DNA from 2 places in the Brevibacillus sp. AF8 genome. Region 2 is predicted to be linked to the other one. Evidence: riboswitches for the same ligand, from Rfam matches in the RefSeq annotation. Region 2 holds a riboswitch; the other holds the start of a gene.

Region 1 (7,771 bases), on a different contig from region 2:
AGTGAGTCTTGAGCATCCGGTATTCCCCGTGGATCGGGATAAAATATTTCGGACGAATGAAGTTCAGCATGAGCTTCAACTCTTCGCTGCTGCCATGACCCGATGCGTGAATATCAAATTCGTGACTCAATACTACATTGGCACCTGCACGGTACAGCTTGTCTATCGTGCGGCTTACGTTGATCGTGTTTCCTGGAATCGGAGATGCAGAAATGATCACTGTATCTTCCGGATAAATGGAAACAGTGCGATGCGATCCGGATGCAATCCGGGTCAACGCTGCCATCGGCTCACCTTGACTGCCTGTGCAAATAATCAGCACTTGGTTGTCCGCGTAATTATCGATGTGCTTAATATCAATCAGCATGCCCTCTGGCATCTGAATATAGCCCAGCTCTTGACCAATCAAGAATACCTTTTCCATACTGCGGCCAATAACCGCTACTTTGCGATTGCACTGCTCTGCAGCATCTACCACTTGCTGCAGACGATGCACGTTGGAAGCGAAGGTAGCCAGAATGATGCGTCCACGCGCTTTGCGTACCACATCGAGAATCCCTTCCCCTACCGATCTCTCTGACATCGTAAATCCAGGACGCTCACTGTTCGTACTATCGGACAAAAGCGCCAAAACATCTCCGCTCGCACCAATGCGTGCAATTTTTCCGTACTCCGTTGTTTGTCCGACTGGTGTCATGTCAAACTTGAAGTCACCCGTGTGAATGACCATTCCCTCTGGTGTATGGAGCACAATTCCCAGAGAATCTGGAATACTGTGGTTCGTCCGGAAGAATGTCGCCTTCAGCTTCGCAAAAGGAATTTCCGTATCTTCCGAAATCGGAATCAGCTTCACTTCATTCTGCAAACGGTGCTCTTCCAGCTTCGCCTTGACCAAGCCCAGGGTCAGACGACCACCGTAAATCGGCACCTTGATTTGCCGTAAAATATAAGGAATCGCGCCAATGTGATCCTCATGTCCGTGCGTTAACAAAAGTGCTTTGATCTTATGCTGGTTGTCCACTAAATAGGAAACATCCGGGATAACCAGATCGATACCGAACATTTCGTTCTCGGGGAATTTCACCCCGCAGTCAATGATGATGATTTCGTCCTCATACTCGACGCAGTACATATTTTTTCCGATCTCGCCGAGGCCGCCCATCGCGAAAATCTTAACGTCGCTCAAACTCTTTCCTCCTAACATCGTCGTGCATGATTATGGGAATCCGAACCAAGCATGCCATTCTTATTATATCACAACGTAAGACGTTCGTTTCACCCAGTCTTGTCTATTCCACACATTCATCTTCGGTCAATAATCGAATACTGATACTCCAAATCGGTAACTCGTTCATCGGTAACGACACTAGCTCTCGCCCAGAAGTCGTGCTTCGCATAAGAATCGCCCGTCCATACCTCCGTAATTTCTCCTGAAGAGAGTTGTAGTGGTACGGCCTCGACTTCTTTTAATACGGCGCCGCTTTTGTTTTTCAATCGCAGCTTCAAATCGATCTCCAACGGCTGGTCAGACTGATTCCGTACCAGAATGAGGCTTGAATAAGGATACCCGGCACAATTTTTCGTACACTCTTGTCTGCTGTATACGAGGGCGAGGTCAATGGGCTTCTCATTGTCCATCTTCGCCTCTTTCCACTGGTCTTTTGCTTTTTGTACGATGATAACGTACTCCGCTTTCTTCAAAAAGGGACCCATCCCTAAAAAGGCAGCAGCAAAAAAGCTAAACAAACCAAAAGCTGTGCATAGAAAAACGAGGTTCATCTTCCAAAACTGTTTTCTCATCGTGATCAAAAAGCCAATATACAGGAGGATACAAACAAACACCAACAGGATACAAAAATAGAAAAATACCTCCAAGTCGGCCTCCGTGGGCAGCACCGGAATGCCATACTTCATTTGCCAATATACATTCGCGGCGAAGCAGCCCCCGTAAATCAATACCGCTGAAGCAATCGTGAGCCCCCATTTTTTCCAGAAAGGAGGCTTTTGGAAAATCGCCGCAAGAACCCCCACTAACACAGGAACGCCAAATAAGGGAATGAGCAAGTAATGCATCGAATACCTCCCGCACTTCATTGTCATTATTTTCTACGAATCATATTCCGAAAAGTCTTCAAAATACATGGCAAGCCATTTCGAAAAGGAGAGGGATCAGCAAGTGCAAACCACTCGTCGCCTATTTCGCTATCGGAACATGATGCCCCTTCTCTCTATCGTACTTTTCCTCTTCATCTTTCAGACGGTCCCTACCTACGCCCAGCCTTCCTATGCAAAATGGGGCAGACTCGCAATGCAGGAAACGATGAAGCGATATCCAAGCGCTCAAATTGTGGATTACCTGCATGTCGGACGAAAACAAAAAACGCCCACCACGTCGGAAGAGACGTTTAAGCTCTTGCTTCAAGAAAGCAATCGCAGGTGGGCGTTACTCGTTCATATTGAATTCGTGAATCAGACAGAAGAAGTCGTAAACATCTCCTATGAGGAGACCCGCTAGTCAGCGAGCTGTACCATCTCTTTCATCATGACATCCAGTTCCATGTTGGCTGCCATCCCGTACGCGCGACGCATGTTTCCATCTCCATCCACCAGGAACATGCGAGCCGTATGTGAATAAGAACCATCTGGCTCCTTAATGACCATCAGACCAAAATCCTTCGTCACTTTCTCTACAGCCTGAGCGTCCCCACGCAGGAACTTCCAGCCACTCTGATCTGCCTTGAACTTGGCTGCATACTCCTGCAAGACTTCCGGCGTATCGTTATCAGGGTCAAAAGAAATGGAAACAAACTCCACTTTGTCTCCGAACAGTCCCTTTTCCTTCAGCTGATCTTGCAGCTTGGCCATGTTGAACGTAGTCGCCGGACAAATATCCGGGCACTTGGTAAACATAAACTCTACCAATCGTACCTTGCCAGCACTTGAATGAAATGTGTAGGTTGTTCCGTCACTGTTGTCCAAGGTGAAGTCCGCGATCGGCTTCAACACTTCGATCTTCTCTTCTGTCATGTAATTATAACCAAATACTCCGATGATAGCCAAAAGGATAATACCAGCTAACACAGGAAACCAATGTTTTTTCATTGCAGATTCCTGCTGCAATTGTGCTCCTTCACTCACGGGTTGCTACCTCCCTGCTTGTCCCATGCGTGATGCCTCCTGATTACATACGGGAGGCATTCACACTGTTTCTATCACGTCTTACTGTTCCACTTCACCTGGCCATGCGAGCATGCCGCCAACCATATTTGCCACGTCGTATCCTTGTGCACTCAAATACTCTGTTGCTGTATTGCTTCTGGCACCACTGCGGCAAACCATCACAATCGGAATGTTCTTATCCAATTCATCAATGCGATGTGGCAAAAAGCCGAGCGGGATCAGCTTTGCCTCTTTAATGTGACCTGCATTCCACTCTTCCACTTCACGTACATCAATGACTTGCAGTTCCTCTTTGGCTTCCAGCTTTTCCAACAGCTCTTGTGGTGTAATTTCCTTTACTCCATGGCTCATCGCTATTTATCCTCCTATATGTACAATCAGATCAGTTGTAACCACCTCCATGATATCACACGCTTTTTTACTTTTCTAACGCGAAGAGCACTTGGCTTCACCATGCATCCATACTCCCCATTTTCTACCATTATCTCCTATTTCGCTGCGGCAATAGCCACACGGGATGTGAACAGCTTGAGACAAAACCGTTACAAATTAATGGCATGAGTGAACCACCTTCATTCATATATACATAAAAACCTCCCCGATAACTGTATATTTATCGTTGACAGCAAGGCTTTATTTTCATACAATTACGACAACAATTGTTTTCATCAAGAGCGGTGGAGGGACAGGCCCTACGAAGCCCGGCAACCAGCAGACTAGCTGCATGGTGCCAATTCCTGCAGAATCCAGTGATTCTGAGAGATGAACAAAAGCCCGTGCATGATGGAGCTTCTTCTTCTCAGGAGAATGCTCCGTTTTTTTATTTGCCGATTCCCCATAGTAAAAGGAGAGATGGACATGTCCGACCAACAACAATGGAAGCCAGAAACACTTGCGGTACACGGTGGACAGGAGGTTGACCCTGTAACAGGCTCGCGTGCTGTTCCGATCTATCAGACGACCTCCTATGTTTTCCGCGATACGGAGCATGCAGCCAACCTGTTTGGCTTAAAAGAGTTTGGGAACATCTATACACGTATCATGAATCCCACGCAGGATGTGTTTGAGAAGCGCGTTGCCTTACTTGAAGGTGGTGTTGGCGCACTCGCAACCGCATCCGGGCAAGCTGCCATCACATTCGCGATCTTAAATATTGCGCATGCAGGAGACGAGATCGTCGCTTCCAGCAGCCTCTACGGCGGTACCTACAACCTGTTCGCCCACACGCTTCCCCGCCTTGGAATCAAGGTTCATTTTGCAGATCAATCCAATCCGGAAAATTTCCGGTCCTATATCAATGAAAAGACAAAAGCCGTGTTTTGCGAGACAATCGGAAACCCGCGCATTGATGTCGCTGATATCGAGGCGATCGCCCATATTGCTCACGAAAATGGCGTGCCTTTGATCGTGGACAACACCTTTGCAACTCCGATTTTGTGCCGTCCTTTTGAGCACGGGGCCGATATCGTCGTGCACTCCACCACCAAATTCATCGGCGGCCACGGAACGGCAATTGGCGGTATCATTGTAGACTCTGGAAAATTCGACTGGAACAACGGAAAATTCCCAGGTCTGACTACACCAGACCCTAGCTATCATGGCGTCGTCTATACAGAAGCAGTCGGTCCGCTTGCCTATATTATCAAGGCCCGTGTTCAGCTCCAGCGCGATATCGGAGCAGCAGTCGCCCCGATCAACTCCTTCTTGTTCCTGCAAGGATTAGAAACTCTGCATCTGCGCATCGAGCGGCATAGCCAAAACGCCTTGGCAGTAGCCCAGTTTCTCGCCAATCACTCTGCCGTAGAGTGGGTGAGTTATCCGGGATTGGAGTCAGACTCCCAGCGTGAATTGGCACAAAAATATTTGCCAAAAGGTGCTGGCGCGATTCTGACCTTTGGCATTCGCGGCGGCGTTGAGGCAGGAAAAACATTGATCGAGTCAGTGAAGCTGTTCTCTCATCTCGCAAATGTCGGAGACTCCAAGTCACTCATCATTCACCCAGCCAGCACAACACATCAGCAGATGACGGAAGAAGAGCAGGCAGCAGCCGGAGTGACCCCGGGACTTATTCGCCTCTCCGTCGGCACAGAATCCATTGACGATATCATTTCCGATTTGGAGCAAGCCCTGCAGCGTGCGTTGCAATTATCCACGGTAGGTTAACCATACCTTTACAGAAAGAAGAATCACGTCATCTCTTTGGATAGAGATTTTGTGATTCTTCTTTTCCTTTTCTATTTTCGTTCGAAAAAGATTGAATTTAACATTCGGTATTTATAAAATACAATCATGCACAAATTTTGGAAGGATGATCACATGAAGATTTTGAACATTGGCAGTGAACGAACGACCTACCGGGTTGAGCTTTCGTATTCTCCTTTATTCGAAGCTGCCCTGGGAATCGCTGCCGCTACCTACGATCAATTGCATCACACGATGGAACACCCTCCTGCCTACTGGCGCCAACTGTTGGACGAGCTATCACCTTCTGTACGGCAAGAGGTTGAATATGCGAAGGAGCACAACACGTGGAAGACGCTTTTGCAACTGCTCGATCTTTGCCCTTTCGCTGATCTGGATTCCTTTCTCTCGTATGTCAGAGAGCTCTCAACAGAACAGCTCCGATACGAAGCCCTCCCTTATCTCGGTGAAAATATGCAGGAAGCACGGCGGAAGGCTGCACAAGGAAGCGAAGATGATTGCGCCGCTTTGCAGGAAGCGTGCCGTGCGCACCTCTTTTTTGAATCGTATATCGGCCATATTACTTCCGTTGATGCAGAAGAGCTGCGGGGCCATATTCTCCAATTGATGGAAGGCTGGTATACCACTCACATCAAGCCGCATGAGGAAGAAATCGTTCGCATGCTAGAACGGGATTGGTCGCAAAAGCAAAACAAGCTAGGAAAGCTCACCCCGGAAGCCTTGGTAGAGTATGCGACGGGTTCGAACTACCTCCCTGAGCCTGCCGTGACACGCGTCCTGCTGATTCCACAAGCGATCTATCGCCCGTGGACCGTACAGGCCGATGCTGTCGGGACGAAAATTTTTTATTACCCTGTGGCCGACGAAAATTTGCACGATGCTGTAGATCCTTATCAGCCACCCCCTTCACTGGTGCAAGCCTTAAAAGCACTCGGAGACGAGCACAGGCTACGCATGGTCAAATTGCTGGCGGAAAAGGACCTGAGTCTGCAAGAGATAACCGATCAACTCTCCATGGCGAAATCGACCGTGCACCATCACCTGTCCATGCTGCGGTCTGCCCATCTCGTTGAACAAGCAGGCTCCCGTTACAGACTACGCCGTCATACACTGGACAAGCTTCCCCTGATGTGGGATGACTTCCTGGACAGGAGCAACCCATGAACCAAACCGCGGTACAAGCCTCTGTCTGGCAGCAGCGTTCTTACCGTTGGATTCTTTTCGGTCAGCTCATTTCAGAACTCGGCGCCTCACTTGGTACCCTCGCCAATAGCTGGATAATCTATCAGGCAACAGGCTCACAAGGTGCGGTCGGACAGATGTGGCTTCTGTATTTTTTGCCGTCGCTCGCGATTCAGTTGGTAGCCGGGCCGTACATCGACCGATTCGATAAGAAGCGTGTCATGCTTTTTTCTCAATGGATGCGAGCTGCTGCGTTTTGTTTGTCCTTTGCAGTCATTACTTCCGGGACAGAATCGCTCTGGCCGCTGTATTTCACTGCTTTGATCAACGGTCTCGTCCAACCGCTGTATGTGCCAGCCAGTCAGTCGCTCCTCCCTACTCTGGTCAAAAGAGAGCAACTCCTCCAAGCCAATGCCTATTTGGATAGCGTCCTGCGAATTGCCTTGATTACGGGTCCGCCTTTGGCTGGGATTCTCGTGGCGAGTATTGGTGGTGAGGCCGTACTCGCATTGGTCGCGATCAGCTATGCGCTCAGCGGTTTCTTTCTGGTTCTTTGTCCAATCGCCCCAGCGGATACTGCCAACAAGAAGCAATCCTGGTTCGTCATGTTTAAGGCTGGTCTAGCGATTTTTTGGCAGAAACCCCTTCTGCTCTGGCTTGGCCTGTACTCAGCTCTCGTCCAATTCGCTGTCGGAGTCACACTCGTACTAAACCTGCCTTTTGTAGCCGGAGAGCTGCAAGGCACCTCGTTTCATGTAGGCTTGTTCTTGGCTGGCTATCCATTGGGATATTTCTTCGGCTCCTTGCTCGTCCCTCGCTTCCGTAGCAGCTTCGGACAGCCCCTGATCATGTTGGGATCACTGGTACTAGGTGGCTTGAGCTTTGTTGCAATAGGCTTTACCCATGACATCTGGCTCGCAATCACCATCGAACTACTGGCTGGTCTGTTTGCTCCGTTTTTCCAAGTACACAGTACTAGCCTGTATCAGCTTCACGTTCCTTCCGAGCTAATGGGGCGTGTACTGTCTGTCCGCTTGCTCATCGTGCGTGCGACGATGCCCGTCGGTATTTGGCTTGGCGGACAGCTGAGCGATCAGGTAGGGATTCGCCCTCTTTACATCTCTGTAGGTGCCGTCATCGTGATCGCTGCGCTTACGGGAATATTATTTCGAAAATTTGTAACTAACAGGATATTCCATATATAATA
Region 2 (7,771 bases):
ATGTCGGTGTACGATACCGTTTGACCGTATGGGATTTGGCGCAGTGCCTCCCAGACAGCGAGCTGAAAAGGCGTTCCAGACAGGTCGAAATCCATGGAAAAATGCTCGCGCGTTCCCTGCAAATACTCCATCAGTTCTGTTGCAAAAGGCTTTAGCCATAGATCGTCTTGCACCAGCGAACTTTGTGGGTGATGTTTTTTAACCCAAGCTTCCAATTCAGCAAAAGGCTGGTTGACCGAGCCGACATAACAAAGCCCGGCAGCCGTTGCAGCTAGATAAATGGTCCAATCACCATGCACAAGTATGGACCAATGTACCGTCTGATTCTTCCTCATTTCCATTTCCATACGCCTCCTTTGAACTGTGTACGCACAGTATACCTCCAGCACCTGTTCTTCGTACGTTTTTAGGAGTGGATGAGCAAGATAACGAAACAATGTCTTCTACATTCCCATTGCTTTTATCCAGCGGCGGGAGTAAGGTAGGAGGAGATAGAGGAGGAACGATTCTAGTATGACAGATCAATTAACACATTTTAATGAACAAAATCGAGCGCGGATGGTAGACGTATCCGAGAAGGACGTCACAAAACGGGTGGCTGTAGCCGAGAGCCAAATCAGCATGAAACCCGAAACACTCGCCCGAATCCGCGAAGGTCGAATCGAAAAGGGCGATGTACTCGCAGTTGCGCAGGTAGCAGGTGTCATGGCTGCCAAAAAGACGTGGGAAATTATCCCGATGTGTCATCCGCTGCCATTGACTGGCATCGACATACAATTTGCATTTGTAGATGAAACGACGCTTGCGATTACAGGAACCGTGAAGACGACAGGGAAAACTGGCGTCGAGATGGAGGCGTTGACCGCTGTCAGCGTAGCGGCTTTGACGGTGTATGACATGTGCAAAGCCATGGATAAAGCAATGATAATCGGTCCGACCAGTTTGCAATCCAAAACAGGCGGAAAAAGCGGCGATTTCCATCGGGGAGAGAAGTAAGCCATGAGGCAAAAATGGGAATCCTATCCGAGCAGCATTCGTTTATTGGCGATTGCTGCCGTCATTTTTTCTACCGGAATGGCGTGTATTTGGCCGCTAGTCACGATCTATATTCACAATCATCTCGGAAAGCCGCTGACTGTAGCCGGCTTCTTGTTGCTTTTAAATCAAGGCGCATTTTTGATCGGAAGTATTGTTGGCGGGATGATGTTTGACCGCTGGGGCAAAATGCGCACTATTATTGTAGGTTCCATCGGTGTTATCCTGATTTCGATCGGATTAGGTGTAACGCAAGATTTTACGATTTATGTTGTCTTGCTTCTGTTGAATGGACTGTTTTACGGGACACTTTCTCCTGTGATGAATGCATTGGCCGTCGTTTTATGGCCGGACGGAGGACGTAAAGGAATCAATCTGATTTATGTCTCCCTCAATGTGGGGGTAGCTGCCGGGTCTGCATTGGGCGGCTTCTTGGCAAGTGTATCGTTTGCCTGGACGTTTTTCGGTAATGCCATCTCTCAAGTGATCGTCCTCGCGATGTTCATGCTCATTTTGCCGCGTCAGCTAAAAATGGTGGAACAACAACGCGAAAACGCGACGACTGGACAAAGCATGCCTGAGCAAGTAGCTGGTGATGTGCTGCGACAACCACAACAAGAGACAAAAGTGGTATGGGGCGCATTGCTGCTATTATGCGGGGGGCTGTTAATTAGCTGGATTGTCTATGTCCAATGGACGACGGTGCTGTCGACCTATATGCAAACCCTGGGCATTTCCCTCCGTCAATACAGTCTGTTGTGGACGCTGAACGGCGGTTTGATCCTGTTTGGTCAGCCATTGATTGCGTGGGTCATTCGACGCTTTGCTCGTACGCTAAAAGCACAAATGCTCTTGGGCGCTTATATTTTTGCCTTGTCGATGTTGATTTTGTCTCAGTCAACGGTTTATGCAGGCTTTGTGGCAGGCATGTTCATCATGACGCTGGGCGAAATGCTCGTGTGGCCAGCGGTGCCGGCAGTAGCTGCACAATTTACGCCTGAGGGACGAGAAGGCTTTATCCAAGGGCTGATTGCAGGGACTGGATCGGCTGGGCGGATGCTCGGTCCACTGCTTGGCGCATTCATTTTCCAATCCATTCACGCGCAGGGACTATTGTTCGTGATGGCAGGCTTGTGTTTGTTGTCTGTCGCCTTCTTTGCCTTCCACAGCTCTTTTCAGAAAAGAAGGCATCAAATGCCGGTACAGAACCAAGCATCTTGACACGGTTTACGTGCTCAAGTAGTATGATATAGACGAAAAAACAGTATATTCCGTGTGTTTGACTTATTCAGAGAGGTGGAGGGACTGGCCCTATGAAGCCCGGCAGCGGATCTGTTCCATGTGATGGACAGATGCTGTGCCAATTCCAGCAGGATTTTTTCCTGACAGATAAGGACGTGACCAAGCTGATCTCCCCCTTTTTCTGTATGGAAAAAGGGGGTTTTACTGTATTGGGCCCAAGAAAGGAATGGAACAAAGATGCGCATTCAACCCTCCGATATGATTGATCGACTCCCTACCCAGTTTTTTGCGACCCTGGTGGCAAAAGTAAACAAGGTCATTGCGCAAGGCCATGACGTCATTAACCTGGGGCAGGGCAATCCCGATTTGCCGACACCGCCGCACATTATTGAAGAATTACAGATGCAAGCGGCACAACCACTCCATCACAAATATCCGCCTTTTCAGGGACGCGTGGAACTGAAGCAGGCAGTGGCTCATTGGTATAAGCAAGAATTTGATGTGGACCTCGATCCAGAGGAAGAAGTAGCGATTTTGTTCGGTAGCAAAACCGGACTCGTAGAGATTTGCCAAGTCCTCATGAACGCAGGCGATGTTGCACTAGTTCCAGACCCAGGCTATCCGGATTATTGGTCGGGGGTTGCGGTCGTAGGCGGACGGATGGCCATGATGCCGTTGAAGGCGGAAAATGATTTCTTGCCCGACTACAGCCAGCTCTCCCAAGCTGATTTGGATCGAGCGAAACTGATGTTTCTCAACTATCCGAACAATCCGACAGCAGTCAACGCACCACTTGAGTTTTATGAAGAAACTATTCGTTTTGCCCGAAAACATGAAATCGTCGTCTGCCACGACTTCGCTTACGGGGCGATTAGCTATGACGGGAAAAAGCCGGTCAGCTTCATGCAGGTTCCGGGTGCAAAAGAAGTAGGCGTAGAATTTTATACCTTGTCCAAAACGTACAATATGGCAGGTTGGCGTGTGGGTGCCATGGTAGGAAATCGCGAGCTGGTTCGTCTGATTAACCTCATTCAGGACCATTACTTCGTCAGCCTGTTCGGAGCGGTACAGATGGCAGCAGCCAAAGCGATGACGGATTCGCAGCAGTGCGTCCGCGATCTCGTCGCTGTCTACGAAAGCCGCCGTAATGCCTTGTATTCCAATCTGCATCGGATTGGCTGGCAGGCGCCACCATCTCAAGGTTCGTTTTTTGCTTGGCTTCCTGTTCCAAGCGGCTTCACATCCGTGGAGTTCTCTGACCTGCTTTTGGAAAAAGCGCATGTCGTCGTAGCGCCGGGAAATGGCTTTGGCCCCACAGGTGAGGGCTATGTGCGAGCGGCTTTGTTATCCAACGAAGAGCGTCTTGCGGAAGCGGTCCAGCGGATTGAGCGGCTGGGGTTATTTACGAAAACAAAATAAAAGCGAGGCAATTTGGCCACACTACCGTATAAATGGAGTGTGGCTTTTTCCTTTTAGAATAAAAATCATTCTCATTATTGACAGATAATGATTTTCATTATACGATGTCATTGTTGTTAATGATAATTAGTCTCAGCGAGAGCGGGAGGGTACCATGCGCTATCAGATTAACGGTTACACGGATATGTATACGGTGATCGCCAACGAGAGAAAAATCGGCGGAGCCATTGAAGCAGGCCAGATTCGCTTGCGGACGGGAGAAGTTTACGCCAATGCTGTTCTCACTCGTTTGGAAATGTCAGGTGCGCATTTTTGCTCGATCGGATTTGTTACAGAAGAAGGCAAAAGACTGATTGTCCATGTGAATGATATTAGCATGATCGCTGATGCTCGTCACGTCAACGTATGTGAGCTGACGAACGAATGCATGAGAATAGAAAAATCAGCAGAGAGACTGAAGCGATTGAAGCGACTCTGTGAGCTGAATGAAGGTAGCTGTACGCCGACCTTCCAGGAAGAGGCATTGCTGTTGGCAAGCGATATCGGTATGGAAGAAGCGTCCAATCATGTCGACCTCTCTTTCCTCCCACATACAGAAAAACCACGTGTGTTCCGCATCGCCTAGATATAGCGATACATATGGACCCCTTTTCGTTTGATACGAGGAGGGGTTTTTTGCATGGAGTGTGTCAAGACTAATGGTTGAACAACCGCTCGACATAGTCAAAACCTATCTGCTCATAGCTAGCAAGGATTGGACTTACGCTGTTGACAGTGATAAAACAAGGATAAGCAAAATCAAGGGGGAACGGAAGATGGAGTACTCGTTTTCAAAATCTGTTGAAGCACTATCCTCCTCGGCTGTCCGGGAAATCTTGAAGCTGACTCAAGGCAATCAAGTGCTCTCGCTCGCAGGTGGACTGCCAGCAGAGGATTCTTTTCCAATCGCAGAGATGCGCGAAGCGTTTAATCGCGCATTCGAACAAGGGGCAAAAGCTCTTCAGTACGGATTGACCGATGGATACTTGCCGCTTCGTGAGTGGATTGCATCCCGTATGAAGCAAAAGCATATGAACGTCGGTGCAGATAATATGATCATCACTACTGGCTCTCAGCAAGCAGTTGACTTGTTGTGCCGTGTATATTTAGACGAAGGCGATGTCGTTCTCGTCGAAAACCCTACCTATTTGGCAGCCGTTCAGCTGTTCCAATTCCGGGGAATCAAAGCGATTCCCGTAGACGGTGATGCCAATGGGATGGATTTGGACGATCTGGCGAAAAAAATTGCCCAGTATCGCCCGAAAATGGTGTATGTCATTCCTACCTTTGCCAACCCAACAGGAAAGGTATGGAGCCTTGAACGTCGTCTAGGCTTGCTTCGTCAATGCAAGGCGCAAAACATTCTCATCCTGGAAGACGATCCATATGGAGAGATCCAATTCGATGGGGAAGCTCCGTACCGTTCGATTTTCTCACTGGATGAGCATCCGACCGATTCCTGTGTGGTGTACACTAGTACCTTCTCCAAAATTGTCGCGCCAGGCTTGCGTACCGGATGGGCCATTGGAGATACCCGCGTGATTCAAATGATGGTGAAGGCGAAGCAAGCAGTGGATTTGCAGTCGAGCACAATCGACCAGTACGCGCTGTATGAGCTGTTGTCCCGCTTTGATCTGGAGCGCCACATTGAGAAAATCCGCGAGTCCTACAAGGCGCGCATGGAATGGATGCATGAGCTTTTGATTGCGCAAAACTGGGAGGGCGTACAGTGGGAAAAACCAAGAGGCGGGATGTTCCTCTGGGTGAATCTGCCTGAGCACTTCGATGCAGAGAAGCTGCTGGCCCAATCCGTACAGGAAGGCGTGGCATTCGTGCCAGGGAAGCCGTTTTATGCAGCTGAGCCGCATCTCAATACGATGCGCTTGAACTATACGCTTTTGAACCGGGAAGACACGGAGCTTGCGATTTCACGACTGGGCAAAGCATTTCACGCCTACAGCGAATCACTGGTGACAAATGTTTAATGGAAGCAAAAAGACAACCATTCTCCTTGAGCTGGTTGTCTTTTTTATGCATGTTTACAGGGAGATCTCTCTTTCTGCACGATCCAGCCATTCATTCACAAGCTCTGTAAACAGAAGCGGCTGCTCGATCTGCAAATTGTGGCCGGCACAATCGAGAGCGGCAAAGGTAGAGCGCGGGTAGCCTTCGATGATATCCCAAATATCGCGATAACCGACAGAATGATCTTGTTTGCCGACAAGAAAAAGGCTCGGATGGGGGAAGGGGGCCGTATCTAATGGGAAGGACACGCCATACGCTTGTCTGATTTTCGTGAGGAAAGAAGGGTCAGACAGCATGTAGCCATCGATAATCTCTTTTCGATAGCGATTCCACGTATAATCAGTAGCGACTACCGCCATCGACTCAAACTCCGCCCGTTCCGTCTCACTCAACTCCTCCCAGAGGGAAGGCTCCTGTACGAGAAGAGGTTTATCTGGCAGTGTGCGTTTATCTTTGTCTGGAATGACATTTGGACAGATGAAAAGGGCACCCTTTACTTGCTTCCGGCGCTTCTCGATAACTGCTCGTGTAAGATATCCGCCGTATGATTCACCTGCAATGAAAAAGGGCTCACCTGGAATGAGCTGATCGATGAACGCGAGCACAACCTCCAGAATATCGTCCGTGGTGTGGATATGTTCGTAGTTTTCCGTTTGTCCCATTCCCGGTAGATCTATGTAAAGTCGTCGGTATCCCGGACGTTTCTCAAAAATGGGTTCCAGACAGCCTGTCATGCAGCGGTGATCAAGTGAAAAGCCGTGAATCATTACGACAGGGAAACCACTTCCGATCTCCTCATAATAAAGGTTGACGCCATTGACCTTGCATCTCATAAAAAGCCCCCCAACGAATTTGTGTCAGATTGTTTGGAAAGTTCGGAACGCATGTTCTTATTATAAGCAATCTGCTGCATATTTCAAGGATGAAAAAACACACCCACAACGAGAATCGTCAATGGGTGTGCCAAAGGGCTTCTATTCTTCTGTTTCTTCCAAGGTGCAAATGGCGCTTGGACGCTTGATCCGCAATACAACGCACTCATACACACGGAACAGACTGTTCATTTGCTCGTCGCCGAGGAACGCAGAGTCGAAGTCTTCTGCAATCGCCAGGTCGAGATTGTGACGGCCAGTCGCTACCAATACGCCGGAACGGCCTTTAATGGTAGGGGATTGAAAGACACCATCTGTAACCAGATTGCGAACGTGCTCGATCTCAAGCACGTTGGTGCCTTTGTGCACGCGATGCAAGAGAGAGTAGAGCTCAGGAGAAACAACCAGTGCATACGGACCGCTGTGGCCCATTTTCAGCAGCTTATTGCGTGCTTCCACGATATCGGCAAATGCATTGCCAGATTCCATCCAATCGCTCTTCAGATGAGTGAGGCGGCCTTTTACGTTCATCAGACCAGGAAGGTCGAATTCCGCAGCACCGTTGAAGATCAGATCGTCTTCCATCAGTGCACCACCCGCAGCCGCGTTCGCAGCCGCGCTCATGTCCAAAGGCATACCCAGTGTGCGTGCTTGGGCAACATCGCGCCAGTAGAGCATGAAATCTTTGTACAGAATCGGAATCGTCATGCTGACACGGCGGCTAGGCTGTGTCATTTCCAGTGATTCTCCTCGCAGGGAGAGACCGCCAAAACGGGATTCCTCATATACATCGTTGGTAATGGTTTGGATGCCTTCACCCAATGGTCCATAAATATCGATAAAACGACGTCCTACCAGCTGGCGGCGAGCCATGTCAACGACAGTTGCGTCCAACTGGTTCCATTCTTCGGTCGTCAAGGGAGAGTCTGGGTATTTACGAAGCTTGTCCATAGTGTAACCTCCATGTTATTTCAGGATTTCCGATTCTTTACATTCCTTTCAAGCTGCCAACAGTCAGTCCTTTTTTGCCAGCAACTGCTGGGGCGGAATGCTTGATCACGGAAGCAACACCGTGAGGAGCGGAAGCCGAGGCTTTCAAATGATCAACCTGGTGAATGTCGTGCCCCTCATCGTGATCA

Evidence for each region. A riboswitch is a leader RNA that binds a small molecule or an ion and turns the genes downstream of it on or off. The one in region 2 is predicted to bind S-adenosylmethionine.
Region 1: linked by a shared signal. The riboswitch ahead of KB186_RS19085 (homocysteine synthase) and the one ahead of KB186_RS14185 (pyridoxal phosphate-dependent aminotransferase) in region 2 are both predicted to bind S-adenosylmethionine.

Annotation. Positions count from the first base shown of each region.
Region 1 covers NZ_JAGQDN010000015.1:110,733-118,503, reverse strand. The annotation lists gene rnjA (ribonuclease J1) at 1-1,204, opposite strand, end outside; gene KB186_RS19105 (hypothetical protein) at 1,303-2,073, opposite strand; gene KB186_RS19100 (YqzG/YhdC family protein) at 2,177-2,515, shown strand; gene KB186_RS19095 (SCO family protein) at 2,512-3,138, opposite strand; gene KB186_RS19090 (rhodanese-like domain-containing protein) at 3,220-3,531, opposite strand; SAM riboswitch class I at 3,843-3,949, shown strand; gene KB186_RS19085 (homocysteine synthase) at 4,039-5,343, shown strand; gene KB186_RS19080 (ArsR/SmtB family transcription factor) at 5,497-6,546, shown strand; gene KB186_RS19075 (MFS transporter) at 6,543-7,769, shown strand.
Region 2 covers NZ_JAGQDN010000009.1:138,924-146,694, forward strand. The annotation lists gene KB186_RS14170 (methylated-DNA--[protein]-cysteine S-methyltransferase) at 1-341, opposite strand, end outside; gene moaC (cyclic pyranopterin monophosphate synthase MoaC) at 514-996, shown strand; gene KB186_RS14180 (MFS transporter) at 1,000-2,256, shown strand; SAM riboswitch class I at 2,317-2,431, shown strand; gene KB186_RS14185 (pyridoxal phosphate-dependent aminotransferase) at 2,515-3,696, shown strand; gene KB186_RS14190 (hypothetical protein) at 3,851-4,321, shown strand; gene KB186_RS14195 (aminotransferase-like domain-containing protein) at 4,512-5,720, shown strand; gene KB186_RS14200 (alpha/beta fold hydrolase) at 5,775-6,593, opposite strand; gene KB186_RS14205 (family 1 encapsulin nanocompartment shell protein) at 6,735-7,583, opposite strand; gene KB186_RS14210 (IMEF encapsulin system ferritin-like cargo protein) at 7,621-7,771, opposite strand, start outside.